One region of the Lysinibacillus sp. COL-1 genome, then DNA from elsewhere that is predicted to be linked to it. Evidence: riboswitches for the same ligand, from Rfam matches in the RefSeq annotation. Region 1 holds a riboswitch; each other region holds the start of a gene.
The links. Region 1 has a riboswitch for cobalamin ahead of AC6BKE_RS21485 (energy-coupling factor ABC transporter permease). Riboswitches for the same ligand answer to the same signal wherever they lie in the genome.
Positions count from the first base shown of each region.

Region 1 (4,329 bases):
CAGATGGGCAGGTAATACATGAGTTGCTGGTGTGATTGACAGCAAGATGGATACAAGACTTGTTAGTAAGAAAAATCCAGGTAGCAATAATAACTTAACATAGTAGGTAAGCGGAATTTTTGCACCTAAAATGATAAAAGCACTCATTACAAAAAATGTAATGAGTGAAAGTCGTTCATCTCTCATGATGAGCGTAACGAGAAGTAGACCAATTGAAAATATCATTTTTTCTAGCGGATGAACGGACGCTAGCTTATTAAGATACGCATACTTATCAATGAGTAACATAACGGGTTAACCTTCTTTATGCTTGCCGCGCATATAGCCGATGAAGTAGCCAATAAAACCAGCTCCAATAGCTGCCTGTAGCACGAATAATAAGCTTTCAATTTCACCACTTGGTGGCTCCCATAAGCTTTCAAACCACGGTTCATATTCTGCATTGATTTCGCCAATGGCTGCTTCTGCCTCTCCATCAGCACCACCAAATTCTGCACCTTTTTGTATAAACAATGGGATGATAGCTAACAGCACAACAATCGCTAATAGTAATAAATTTCGTTTCATCTACTAATGTGCCTCCTTTGTTGAGAAAACACGCAACATTTTTAATTCGCTGACATTGTACTTTTTCAAGAAATTCATCACAATGACCGTTAAAATTCCTTCACTCACCGCTAACGGAATTTGAGTTAAGGCAAAAATACCTGCGAACTTTGTAAACGATGCCATAAAGCCGCCAACCTCTGAAGGGAAGGCTAATGCTAACTGTACAGAAGTCACAACATATGTACCTAAGTCACCAAGCATCGCAGCAAAAAAAACAGCTAGTGAAAATGACAACCCTATTTTTTGAGCCCCTTTAAAGACAAAGTAAGCAATAAATGGGCCTACAATCGCCATAGAGAAGGCGTTCGCTCCTAAAGTGGTAATCCCACCATGTGCTAATAATAAAGATTGGAATAATAAAACAATCGTTCCGATGACACTCATAGCGAGAGGTCCGAATAAAACCGTTCCAAGTCCAACACCAGTTGGGTGGGAGCAACTACCTGTAACCGAAGGGATTTTTAACGCCGACAGCACAAAAGCAAAGGCTCCTGAAAGACCTAAAAGCATTTTGGTTTCAGGGTTTTCTTCAATTGTTTTGCGAATGGAGCGCAATCCTAGAATAATAAATGGGATAGAGATGACCCACCAAAAAATAGCCCATTCGATTGGTAAAAAACCTTCCATGATATGCATGGCAAAGGCACGTTTTGGCACGAGTAAAAAGGCCAATAAAAAATAACTAAGTTTCCACCATGAAAATTTCAAAAGCTTTCCTCCTTACTAATAGATTTTTAGAATGTAGCGTGCGTAAATAAAAAAGCACTTCTCCGTTGTTGGAAAAGTGCATAGCTAAAAAAGCAAATAACATTCTCATCTGCTAAGCCGCACACCTATCCTCGTAGGCTGAAACGATCACATATTTTTCGGCAGGTCTCCTGGCTCTAGTTCAACACTTTATAGGTCTTCCCATCCGTTGGACAGTGACATGTTCTATAAAGCTCCCTAATACAGTGGCGGGACCGCGCCGGACTCAAACCGGCTTCCCTTTTAAGCAAAATGATAAGTATTTTACACCGAAAAAACATTAAGTTGTGAGATTTCACGACAAAGTGTAACATGATTTTCCATAAATATGCTATATTTTTTTAAAAAATATTTTCAATTGAAGGTCAATAGAGAAGATTCTGATAACTACTGAATTGTCATAAATAAGGAGATATTATAATTTTTATACCCGGTCTACACACAAAATTGATAAAATTGTCATAAATTTTTATAGAAATATTGAAATTTTAAAATAATGAGATATGATAGAGACAGTTTTCTATTCTATAAAGAAGATAATAAATTTCATATAAAACGTCGATAAGTGCTCGAATAACTCGAGATAATAGGGAAATTGGTGAAAATCCAATACAGCCCCCGCTACTGTAATAGCTGATGAAATCGCAAAGCCACTGGTGCAAACTTGGGAAGGTGCGATAGTAAAATGAAGCTTAAGTCAGGAAACCTGCTTATTTGATTGTGCATGCAAACTTTTCGGAGGGAGAAGTTGAAGCAAGAGCGAGTACCTGTATTTTATTTTATTCGTTTTTATTTGGCTTCTACAAAACCTTTACTCTTCGTAATTAGAGTAAAGGTTTTTCTTTTTCCAGAAAGCAAATGAGGGGAGACAGAAGATGACAACATGGAATTTAGAGGGGATGAAAACACATCTCTTTATTTGTAATGGTAGTAGCTGCATGAACAAAGGTGGGGAGGAAATTACCCTAGCTATTCGAGAAGAAATACAACAGCAAGCACTTGATCAAGAGATACATACAACAAGAACGCGCTGTAATGGACGATGCAAGGATGCTTGTGTGGTCATCGCCTATCCGCAAGGGAATTGGTATCGTGTACCATCAACAGAGCATGCTAGAACACTTGTACAAGATTTACATCATGAATCCTTATACAACGAACATGTCTTTACACTTCGTGAAGGTACATTACAGCGTACAGCACAAACGACAGCCATTAAAGGGATCGAAAAGGTGAAAGAGGGGTAACAACATGGCGCAAAAAGGAAAAATTTTCGTAGTGGGCTTTGGACCTGGAGACTTTAAGCATATTACGACACGGGCGGTAGAGGCATTACAACAAAGTGATATGATCATAGGCTACAAAACCTACGTGGAGTTGATTCAAGATTTAGTCAGTGCGAAGTCGATTGTCAGTACTGGAATGACCGAAGAGGTGTCCCGTGCGCAGGAAGCGGTGCGCCAAGCAGAGGCTGGAAGCATTGTCTCAGTCATTTCAAGTGGTGATGCGGGTGTCTATGGTATGGCGGGATTAGTGTATGAGGTATTGATTGAGCTAGGCTGGACAGAAGCAACGGGGATTGAGGTAGAAATTGTCCCTGGTATTTCTGCCATCAATTCATGTGCTAGCTTACTTGGTGCCCCGATTATGCATGATGCCTGTACGATTAGTTTAAGTGACCATCTAACACCATGGAATTTAATTGCCAAGCGCGTCGAGGCAGCCGCTATGGCGGATTTTGTAATCGCTTTATACAACCCAAAAAGCGGTCGCCGAACAAGACAAATTGTCGAAGCACAGCGCATTCTCTTAGAATATCGTTCGCCTGACACACCAGTAGGACTTGTGAAAAGTGCTTACCGCGATCGTCAAGAAGTGACGATGACAACATTAGCCGAAATGCTGGAGCATGACATTGGAATGCTGACGACAGTCATTATTGGTAATTCGTCGACATTTTTCTATGACAATAAAATGATTACACCACGTGGCTATCAACGTAAATATACATTGGGTGAAGAAAAACAACCCTTACGTCCACATCAACGTTTACGTGAAGAAAATGAACCTTGGGCAATGAACCAAGAGACAGGGACTGCACGACAAGACTTTACAGCAGATCCTAATGCAGGGCGTTTTAATAAACCCAGTGTAGCCGCTACGCCAAAGCCAAAAAAAACAGCACTTGAAATGGCTACAGCGGCACTCGCAATGGTGAAAGGAACAAGTGCAGTCAAAGTAACGCCGAAACTTGTACAGCAAAAAATAGAATCCATTTTTGAATTAGCTGTAAGCCCAGGAGTGGTGAATAAGTTTTTCACACCTCAGCAAATGATGACGTTAGCAGAGGTCGTTGGGGAAGAGGGGACGATGGAATATACACCAGACCATCAAATCCATTTGAAAATCCCAACGACTGCCCCTGAACGTATCACGGAGAAATTACAGGAAGTAGGCTTTTTATTAGCGCCGATTGGTGATGTGCTATCCTTGAAGGCTTGTGATTTTTGCTATGGTGAAAAGGCCGATTCGATTCCCTATGCAGAAGAAATACAACAAAAATTAGGTGGAATGTCTTTGCCGAAAACATTAAATATCGGTTTTAACGGCTGTGGTATGGCCTGTTACAGGGCTGTATTTGATGATATTGGTATTGTCTATCGCAAAAGTAAATTTGATGTCTTTATTGGGGCGAAGCCAGTTGGTCGTACGGCCCATGCAGCACAGCCTGTTGTAGAAGGGTTGGAGCCTGAACAACTGATTCCACTAATTACAGATATTATTGAAGAATATAAAGCAAATGCTCACCCAAATGAACGTTTATTTAAATATTTTAAACGTGTGAAAAAGATATTGCATTTTACGTATCAAGATATGTCTTCCAAAATAAAAGTAGAGCCAGCTCCGTGCGGCGACTAGTGAGGAGAAAAGAGATGAAAGCTATTTTATTTGTCGGCCATGGGAGCCGTTTAG
Region 1 covers NZ_JCAWSJ010000004.1:2,655,513-2,659,841, reverse strand. Annotated here, with positions in the region: gene cbiQ (cobalt ECF transporter T component CbiQ) at 1-288, opposite strand, end outside; gene AC6BKE_RS21490 (energy-coupling factor ABC transporter substrate-binding protein) at 295-567, opposite strand; gene AC6BKE_RS21485 (energy-coupling factor ABC transporter permease) at 571-1,317, opposite strand; cobalamin riboswitch at 1,461-1,645, opposite strand; cobalamin riboswitch at 1,903-2,084, shown strand; gene AC6BKE_RS21480 ((2Fe-2S) ferredoxin domain-containing protein) at 2,232-2,603, shown strand; gene cobJ (precorrin-3B C(17)-methyltransferase) at 2,608-4,275, shown strand; gene AC6BKE_RS21470 (sirohydrochlorin chelatase) at 4,290-4,329, shown strand, end outside.

Region 2 (4,329 bases), 650 kb from region 1:
ATGGAGTGAATTATGAGTAATTCTATTAATTATAAAATATGGACGGTGTGTATGATTCAAAGTGAAGAGAAGGTTTTACTTCTGGATAGACAGCACGACCATTTCAAAGGTTTTATTCCACCGGGTGGTAAAGTTGAATTTCCTGAAAGTATTGTAGAAAGTGCTATCAGAGAAGTAAAAGAAGAAACGGGGTTAGAAGTTAGAAACCTTATTTATAAAGGGCTTTATGAATATGTTAATCCAGTCGCAAAAGATAGATATATGATATTTAATTACATAACAAAGGATTTCAAGGGTGAACTCTTGAAGGATGCTCCAGAGGGGAAAGCGGTTTGGGTAGATATAGAGAACGCATATAAACTTCCTATGCAGCCATCGATACGGAGAAGATTTCCTTTATTTTTTCAAGATGGAACATTTGAGATTCAAGTTGAATGGAACCACGAAGAAAATAAAGAAGGGAAAGTTACTATACGTCACACCTAAAACTTGTTATTGGACTGACAGGGGGCAATCGTTCAATAGAGCAGTCGCTTTTCAATAACATCGAGGTCAGTTCAATACATATATATGTGAAGAATAAATAATGGGGCTTAAATTTACCCACTTTGTTAAATAGTTTAACTTTCAATATCTAAATGGTAGAGAGGGATTAAGAATAGCTAGAGAAAATTCTAAAATAAAAGGTGCTTGACCGTCCTTTTGTTTATTTAACGAACGGTGCATATTGTTGAAGAAGAAATTTTATAATAGTGATTTATTAAAGAATAGGGAAGCGGCAGTAACCATGAACTACATAATCAGATTAGCGAATGAAAACGACTTATCGGGTTTATGGGATAGTAGAAATAATAAAGATCTATTCACGGATTATTTAAAGCAATTTGCAAAAAAGGAATTATATTTGGTAATTGCTGAACAAGACGCACTTATATTAGGTTTTGGAGTTCTTAAATTAAAAGGTACTTTGCTTCCTAAATTAAGTGACCTATATGTAAAAGAGGATTATCGTGGTAATGGTATAGGTTCAGACTTAATGAGGTATAGAGAAAATATTGCAAAGAGTTTAGGACATTCTGAAATATTTGTGAGTGTTGGCCCGATAGAAAATCCCAACATGATAAAGTTAATTAGCAAACACGGTTACGAACCTATCTCTTACCTATAATAAAACCTACACAAGAATTGATTTCAAGAAGTTGTTGAACTAACGGGGCTAGTTGAACAAGATTTAAACAACTTTAAAGAGCCTTCTTATAATATAATTTTTGTATTTTTTGATTAGAAATAACTTTATTATCATTTTACAGAAAGCAATTAAAGAGATGCTCAGTGTGACATGAGGAAAACCTAGTATTCTATGCATCCATTTTACATGGAATTATTTTGAAATAATTAGTATTTTCTAGCATAAATTGACTTTGGACATACAATACTTTACAATGATTAGCTAAGGAATAGAGAATTTTCGCAAATTTCCTTACCAACTGAATAGCGTGTAGTAATAGGTGTAAATTGCGTGCAATTTGCTTAAAAGGGAAGTCGGTGCGAATCCGACACTGTCCCGCAACTGTAAATGTGAGCGACTTTTCAGCAACCACTGTCAAATGATGGGAAGGAGAAAAGTGGCAATGACCATGAGTCAGGATACCTGCCTGTTACGAGTACACACCAGTAACCTACGAGGAATAGGAGGTGGCATGTTGACAAAACAGAATGCTCTGTTCGTCACGGTACGTCAAACGCCCAAAGTAAATGAAGGGGTTCGCAATCGGGCTCATTTACACATACTTAGGGTTTGTTTGGCATTGGGTGATGAACGAAGATAAGCGAAGGATTTCCTCAAAAATGGTAGGAAGTCCTTTTTGTTTTGACATTATGTACGCAAAGGGGATGCATGTATGACTTCTTTAGATATGACCATTTGTAAGCAGCCACGCACAGAAGTTGCCAAGAAAGCGAAAACAAGAATGGCGGTCGAATCATTGATTGACCAATTATTAGCAACGAAGCTGATCCGCAATGATCGCTTCTTTGAGCAAATTTTATATAATAAAGAAATTATTTGGATACAAAATGGGGATGTGGACGGGCATCTTTTTGCGAAGGCAGCGGTAACCGATCAACTGAAAACGAAGACCAATAGCTTTATGATGTATATGCCGACTAACCCGATTGTCTATGAGGTTAACGGGGAGCCATACCATTTAATTACACGCATTGATTCCACACGTGCCAAGCCCAATCTTGACCGTCTGTCACTGGAGCCAAAGCCTGTTTTAAGTGCAGCACGTGTCAATGATGTATTATGCTCGATTGTGATGCGTTTTTATGAAACATATATCCACGATTTAGCGCCTCAACATGATAAGTTAATAGCCTTTGTGCAGCAGGAATATGCCCAATTTATTGAAGCGGTTCAGGCATTAAATGATTACCATTTCAACTGGCATCCACGTGGCAACGGTCACGAGCTATTGCTGCAATTAATTGATCAACTGCAAATTTTAAAAAGTTATCCTGGTAAAGTGCTAGTTGATTTCACAAACACGCATGACTACGTGATTGTCGAGCCTGCATACCTTGTGCACAGTCCTACAAAGAAAGCAGTAGGTGCATTATAAACTCAAGCCCTCCATCAAACGGAGGGCTTGTTTTTATTTATTTGAAGGGTAGGGGGTAAATACTCTCGTTCGAGCAAGGAATACTCGCGGAAGGAGATGAAATACTCTCGTTCGAGCAGCGAATACTCGCGGAAGGAGATGAAATACTCTCGTTCGAGCAGCGAATACTCGCGGAAGGAGATGAAATACTCTCGTTCGAGCAGCGAATACTCGCGGAAGGAGATGAAATACTCTCGTTCGAGCAAGGAATACTCGCGGAAGGAGATGAAATACTCTCGTTCGAGCAGGGAATACTCGCGGAAGGAGATGAAATACTCTCGTTCGAGCAACGAATACTCGCGGAAGCAGATGAAATACTCTCGCTCGAGCGGGGAATACTTGCGGAAACAGATGAAATACTCTCGCTCCAGCAAGGAATACTCGCGCAAACAGGGTAAATACTCTCGCTCGAAGCAAGTAAACACCCGCGCAAGCAAACGGCTTCGCTCGAGCAGGATCACCTACTTACAGACAATGCATGGCTGCTTGTGCCTCGTGCCAAGGAACAGAATATCCTTTGCCCTTCGCACAAAAGATGCTGGAGGAGCTGTATTCTGGGTCGGCATTTTTATCGTAGCCAATCTGTGCAATAACTGCCTCTGCATTATGACACACATCATAGCCATCAAATTGGAGTGTGAGTGCGCCCTTACCATTGGTATAGGCCGCAAAGGTTGTGCTATAGCTCATTAGGGTGGCGACGGGCGCTCGTCCCGTTAGCACAACATCTGTTTCGGATAAGATGGGGTCATCGAATGTGCCAGCAGCTTGCTGTATGTCGCTCATCATGCGGCCGATAAAGTCGTTCGAAGCCTTCATTTTAAAGCGATAATAGGGTTCAAGCAGGATGTTCTGTGCTTGCTCAAGTCCTTGACGTAGCGCACGGAAACTAGCTTCTCGGAAATCGCCGCCCGATGTATGTTCATTATGTCCGCGACCTGTTAGCAGTGTAAAATGAACATCTGTCAGAGGGAAGCCTGTGAGTAAGCCATGGTGATCACGCTCAAACAGGTGCTTTTCAACAAGGCGTTGGTTGCCTACCGATAAATGATCCGCATGGCAGGCATTGCTAAATGTATTACCTACTCCTCGCGGATTGGGCTTCATTAGTAAATGAACTTCTGCATAATGCTTGAGGGGCTCAAAATGACCATAGCCTGTCACCGTCGTCACAATGGTTTCCATATATAAAATTTGGGGCTCGCCAAAGGAGACCGTTAATGAAAAACGCTTCATTAACACTTCTATCAGTACCTCCAACTGAATAACGCCCATAATGTGCACATGGATTTCCTGGAACTTTTCCTGCCAAACCACACGTAAGGAAGGCTCTTCTGCTTCTAGTAAACGGAAAATTTGTAACACTTCCTTGATATGCTGATGGCCCTCATATTGAACCTTTGCCTGTAGCGTTGGGACAAGCTCATAGGGCTGTGACAGCATAGTAGTGCCGATGCGGTCTCCAATATTGGCCTGACTAAGTCCTTTAACAGCAAAAATCTCTCCCGCTTCAACCTTTTGGACGGTATCAAAGCGACTGCCATTATAGAGGCGAATTTCAGTCACTTTTTCTGTCACTTCTTCAAACGAAAATTCATCCCGAACATGTAAAACGCCCTTGATAGCCTTCATAAATGTTAAACGCTGGTGGCCGTCATGACGAATT
Region 2 covers NZ_JCAWSJ010000004.1:2,007,815-2,012,143, forward strand. Annotated here, with positions in the region: gene AC6BKE_RS18345 (8-oxo-dGTP diphosphatase) at 13-486, shown strand; gene AC6BKE_RS18350 (GNAT family N-acetyltransferase) at 731-1,168, shown strand; cobalamin riboswitch at 1,490-1,673, shown strand; gene AC6BKE_RS18355 (hypothetical protein) at 1,902-2,624, shown strand; gene AC6BKE_RS18360 (hypothetical protein) at 2,639-3,052, opposite strand; gene AC6BKE_RS18365 (GTP-binding protein) at 3,129-4,329, opposite strand, start outside.
Region 2: another riboswitch for cobalamin. It lies ahead of AC6BKE_RS18355 (hypothetical protein); the one in region 1 lies ahead of AC6BKE_RS21485 (energy-coupling factor ABC transporter permease).

Region 3 (4,329 bases), 2.4 Mb from region 1:
CTCTTTGCAAAAAATCACTAACTTCTCTTTTTACATCACTTATCACATAATCACCAGGTACAGAGCGGTTTAACAAGCAATTATGCCAGCCAATACCTGGGTTATGAACAGCAGAGGACACTGTTTTTAACGGAATCTCTGATTGAAGTTGAATATAGTGTTCCGTTATCATGAAATGTTCTTTTTTGATGACAGCTCGCTGCTGGTAATCAGTTGTTGCGGGCATCATTGTAATTTGAGGTTTTGGTATTTCGGGATGGGCATATGTAGCCACTCGTGCTTGATAAACTTCTTCAATTTGGGAGGCTATTAATACTTCATGCGGTACTCCAAGTGCTCTCATTTGCCCACCCTCCATAAGCAATAATTCATCACAATAGAGAGAGGCTAAATTCATATCATGTAGTACCATAACGACCGTTAAACCACACTCCACAGCTTCCTTCCTGACCATATCTAAGATTTGCCGTTGATGTGCAATGTCTAGATGATTGGTTGGCTCATCCAGCAGTAGAATTTCTGCTGTTTGCGCTAATGCCTGGGCAACAAATACTCTTTGTTGTTCACCACCCGATAAAAATTCTAACGGGGTGTGCTCATAGCGTTTCACACCTGTTTGCAGCATGGCATGCTGAACAGCCTGTTCATCCTGTTCAGACCAACTTGAGAAAAAACCTGTTTGATGGGGGTAGCGCCCTAGTGAAATGGCCTCCCTTACACTGTTTGAGAAAGCATTTGCATGAAGCTGTGGTAGTACAGCCATCTTTTGCGCCAAAGCACGGGCATTATAAGAAAGGATATTTTGTCCATCAATTGTGATTGTTCCAGCAGTAGCTGGTAATATCCCACTCATTACCTTTAATAATGTGGATTTCCCACTACCATTCGGTCCCAGAATACCAAGAATTTTCCCTTTTTCCACAGTAAAACTAATGTCCTTGACGATTGGTACATCTTCATAACCACCTGATAGATGTTCGACAATAATCATGCCCGTACCCCCTTACTTCTTCGTTGCTTATAAAAAATATAGGAGAAAACAGGTGCACCAATAAACGCCGTAATAACACCAATAGGTAGCTCTCTTGGCACAATAATTGTTCGTGCTACTAAATCGCAAACAATGAGTAAAGTTGCGCCATTGAAAAACGATAATGGCAATAAATGGCGGTGGTCAGAACCCCAAATCATCCTTGTCATATGCGGTACAACTAATCCTACAAAGCCAATTGTGCCAGAAACCGCTACAGCAGCTCCTGTTAACATGGAGCCACCCGCTAAAATCAAATACTTACTACGTTTCACATTGACACCTAAATGCTTCGCGCGCTCTTCACCATATAACAAAACATTTAGCTCTCGTCTTTGCGTCCAAAGCATAATGGAACCAACAATAACAAATGGCGTGATCATTTGGACATATGGCCATCCACGCATTGACACAGAACCTAGTAACCAGCCAATTACTTGGCGTAGCTCTTCTCCAGATAAAGCGATCATTAATGAAATGAGAGAACCTAGAAATGAGCTAAAAATAACACCTGTTAAAATTAACGTTTCCATCTTCAATGAACGGTCTACCATTCTAGCAAAGCTCATGACCACTACCATCGTGATGATTGCGCCTATCATACTAAAAGTGGGTAGGGCATACAAGCCTACGACCGGTATAGATATACTAAAAAAAATCGTAATAACAGCACCAACAGATGCCCCCGACGAGACGCCTAATGTATATGGATCTGCCAATGGGTTTTTTAACAACCCTTGGAAAGCTGCTCCAGCAATGGCCAAAGAAGCTCCCACTAGTCCAGCTAACAACACGCGTGGCAGACGGATTTTCCAAAAGATATTAGCAGCTGTTTCATCAACTGCTTGATTCCATAAAACTTCTAACGGAATATGAACTGAGCCTATCGCTACGCCACACCAGATACTAATGACAAGAAGCGTACATGTTAGTACATAGGCTAGTGCTATTTTTTTCACTTAAATACCTCTGGATAAATAGCTTTTGCTAATTCTTCAAGACCTTCTCCTAAACGGGGACCTTGACGACTTGTTGTGCTTTCATCTACTTGAACGATTGCCTTATTTTTCACGGCATTAACAGTATCGAAACCAGCACGTTGTGGTATTTTTGTTAAAATATCTGGTACATAATGATATGTCACAACGATGACATCTGGGTTTTTCGCAATAATTTGTTCTGAACTAATTTCATACCAATCCTTCGCATCTGCCGCTACGTTTTCTGCATGAATCATGTCCAGCATAGCATTCATAAATGTGCCATTACCCGCCGTATAAATAGTAGGTTCATCCGATGCTTCGACTAGCACTTTTTTGGGTTCGACATCCTTTACTTTTGTCAGAACATCTTCCACTTTTTCCTTCATATTAGCAATAATTTTTTCAGCCTCTGGTAATTTCCCTGTTGCACGACCAAGCAGCTCAATCGTTGTGTAAGTTTCATTAAAGTCTTGTGCATTTTTTACAACAAATACTTTCAAACCTGCTGACTCAAGCTGTTCAATCGCCGCTTCTGAAAGGGACATGCTAGATTCATGCGAAAACACGATATCTGGCTTTAAGGCAATAATTTTTTCAATATTGTACTCCATGCCCCCAACTTTATCCTTTTCAGCGACTTCTGGTGGATAATCATCATTGTCTGTCACCCCAACTATTTCATCATTTAAACCAAGTTCAAATAATATCTCTGTGTTACTTGGAATAAGAGAAACAATTTTTTCAGGCGGTGCTTCAAGTGTAACATCCTTGCCAATGGCATCTGTTATGGTCATTGGGAATGTTGCTTCATCCACCTGTGGAGTCTCTTGCTGTGTTTGCTGCTCCGTAGCTACTGGCTTGTCATTTTTGGCTTCTTGCCCGCATGCTGCTAACAAACCTACTGCTAAAAATGCTGATAATCCTATTTTCCAAAATTTCTTCATATGAATCCTCCTTTGTTGATCCGTGCGTCAATTGGTTAGAAATATTTTCTCCATCAAAATAAGACCCCTCATCTTCGAATGATGAGGGGTCAAAATCGCACCAAAAAACTGATACAAAATCCACCACCCTATCCTCGTAGGCTGTCATGTCTATACTATAAAGGCAGGTCTCCTGGCTCGTGCTTATTGCGTTTTTCAAGCCTTCCCGAAATCTTCAGTGGCATTATTTGAAAAAACTCACACTTACAGTGGCGGGACCGCATCGGAATTACACCGACTTCCCTTTTCACTTTACTTAAGTAAAGAACCTTTATAATATTCAGTTGATTTCATTATACATGAAAATAAAAGAAGTCGCCTCCATTCCAGACGACTCCTTGGCAATTATACAATTTCAGAAAAATATTGTACGGTTTTCATTTGTGCACCTATTTGTCGCAATGACCACGTTTGCTCTAAATAGATATCCGCTAGCTTTTCGTACTTCCCGCCAAATTTTAGTGCCCATTCCACCGCTACAACACTTTCATAAAGATGGGCCATCTTTTTCGCTATATCTTTTGCTTCAAAAGTTTTAGTTGCTTCATCTAAAGCGCTAAAAATTTGTAATGTAGCCGCAAGATTTACCAACTGCTCTTCCACAATTTGCACTAGTGGACTATCCGCTAGCTTCTCTAGCCTTGTCTCCATTTCACGGACAAACAGTTCATGTGCATGGAATTTATCCACTAAACGAATAAGTTCTAAAGCCAAAATATTTGCCGTTCCCTCCCATACCGTCAATACTTGTGCATCCCTTAGTAAGCGTGGTGTCACAAAGTCTTCAATATAGCCATTACCGCCATGTAATTCAATCGCTTCACTAGCATAATGAACGGCTTGCTCTGCCGTTTCCTTTTTCATAATGGCAATATATAAACGATTCATAATGAGATCTTGTTGTGTTCCCTGCCCACTTGTCACTTTATCGTATAATTGAATAAGATCAAATACTGTCGCTACTTCCACATGCAGCTTAGCAGCAAACTTCCCTAATGTATCCTGGATCATTGGGTATTGTGTTAAGGGCTTGCCAAATGCATATCGATTGGTCACATAATGCTTTGCCTCTAAAAAGCCTCGACGCATAATACCAATCGATGCGACTGCATTACAAATTCTCGAAAGATTTAGTGCTTCTAGCATGTAATAAATCCCTTTATTTTGTTCCCCTACAATATAAGCAAGGGCACCATCAAACTCTACCTCGCCCGATGGGACTGCTCGAACGCCTAATTTATCTTTCAATCGACGAATACGAAGATGATTGGCCGTACCATCTTCATTATTCCATGGAACTGCAAATAACGTTAACCCTTTAGAGCCTGCTTGT
Region 3 covers NZ_JCAWSJ010000004.1:299,456-303,784, reverse strand. Annotated here, with positions in the region: gene AC6BKE_RS09845 (adenosylcobinamide amidohydrolase) at 1-991, opposite strand, end outside; gene AC6BKE_RS09840 (FecCD family ABC transporter permease) at 988-1,989, opposite strand; gene AC6BKE_RS09835 (ABC transporter substrate-binding protein) at 1,986-2,957, opposite strand; cobalamin riboswitch at 3,103-3,284, opposite strand; gene AC6BKE_RS09830 (acyl-CoA dehydrogenase family protein) at 3,342-4,329, opposite strand, start outside.
Region 3: another riboswitch for cobalamin. It lies ahead of AC6BKE_RS09835 (ABC transporter substrate-binding protein); the one in region 1 lies ahead of AC6BKE_RS21485 (energy-coupling factor ABC transporter permease).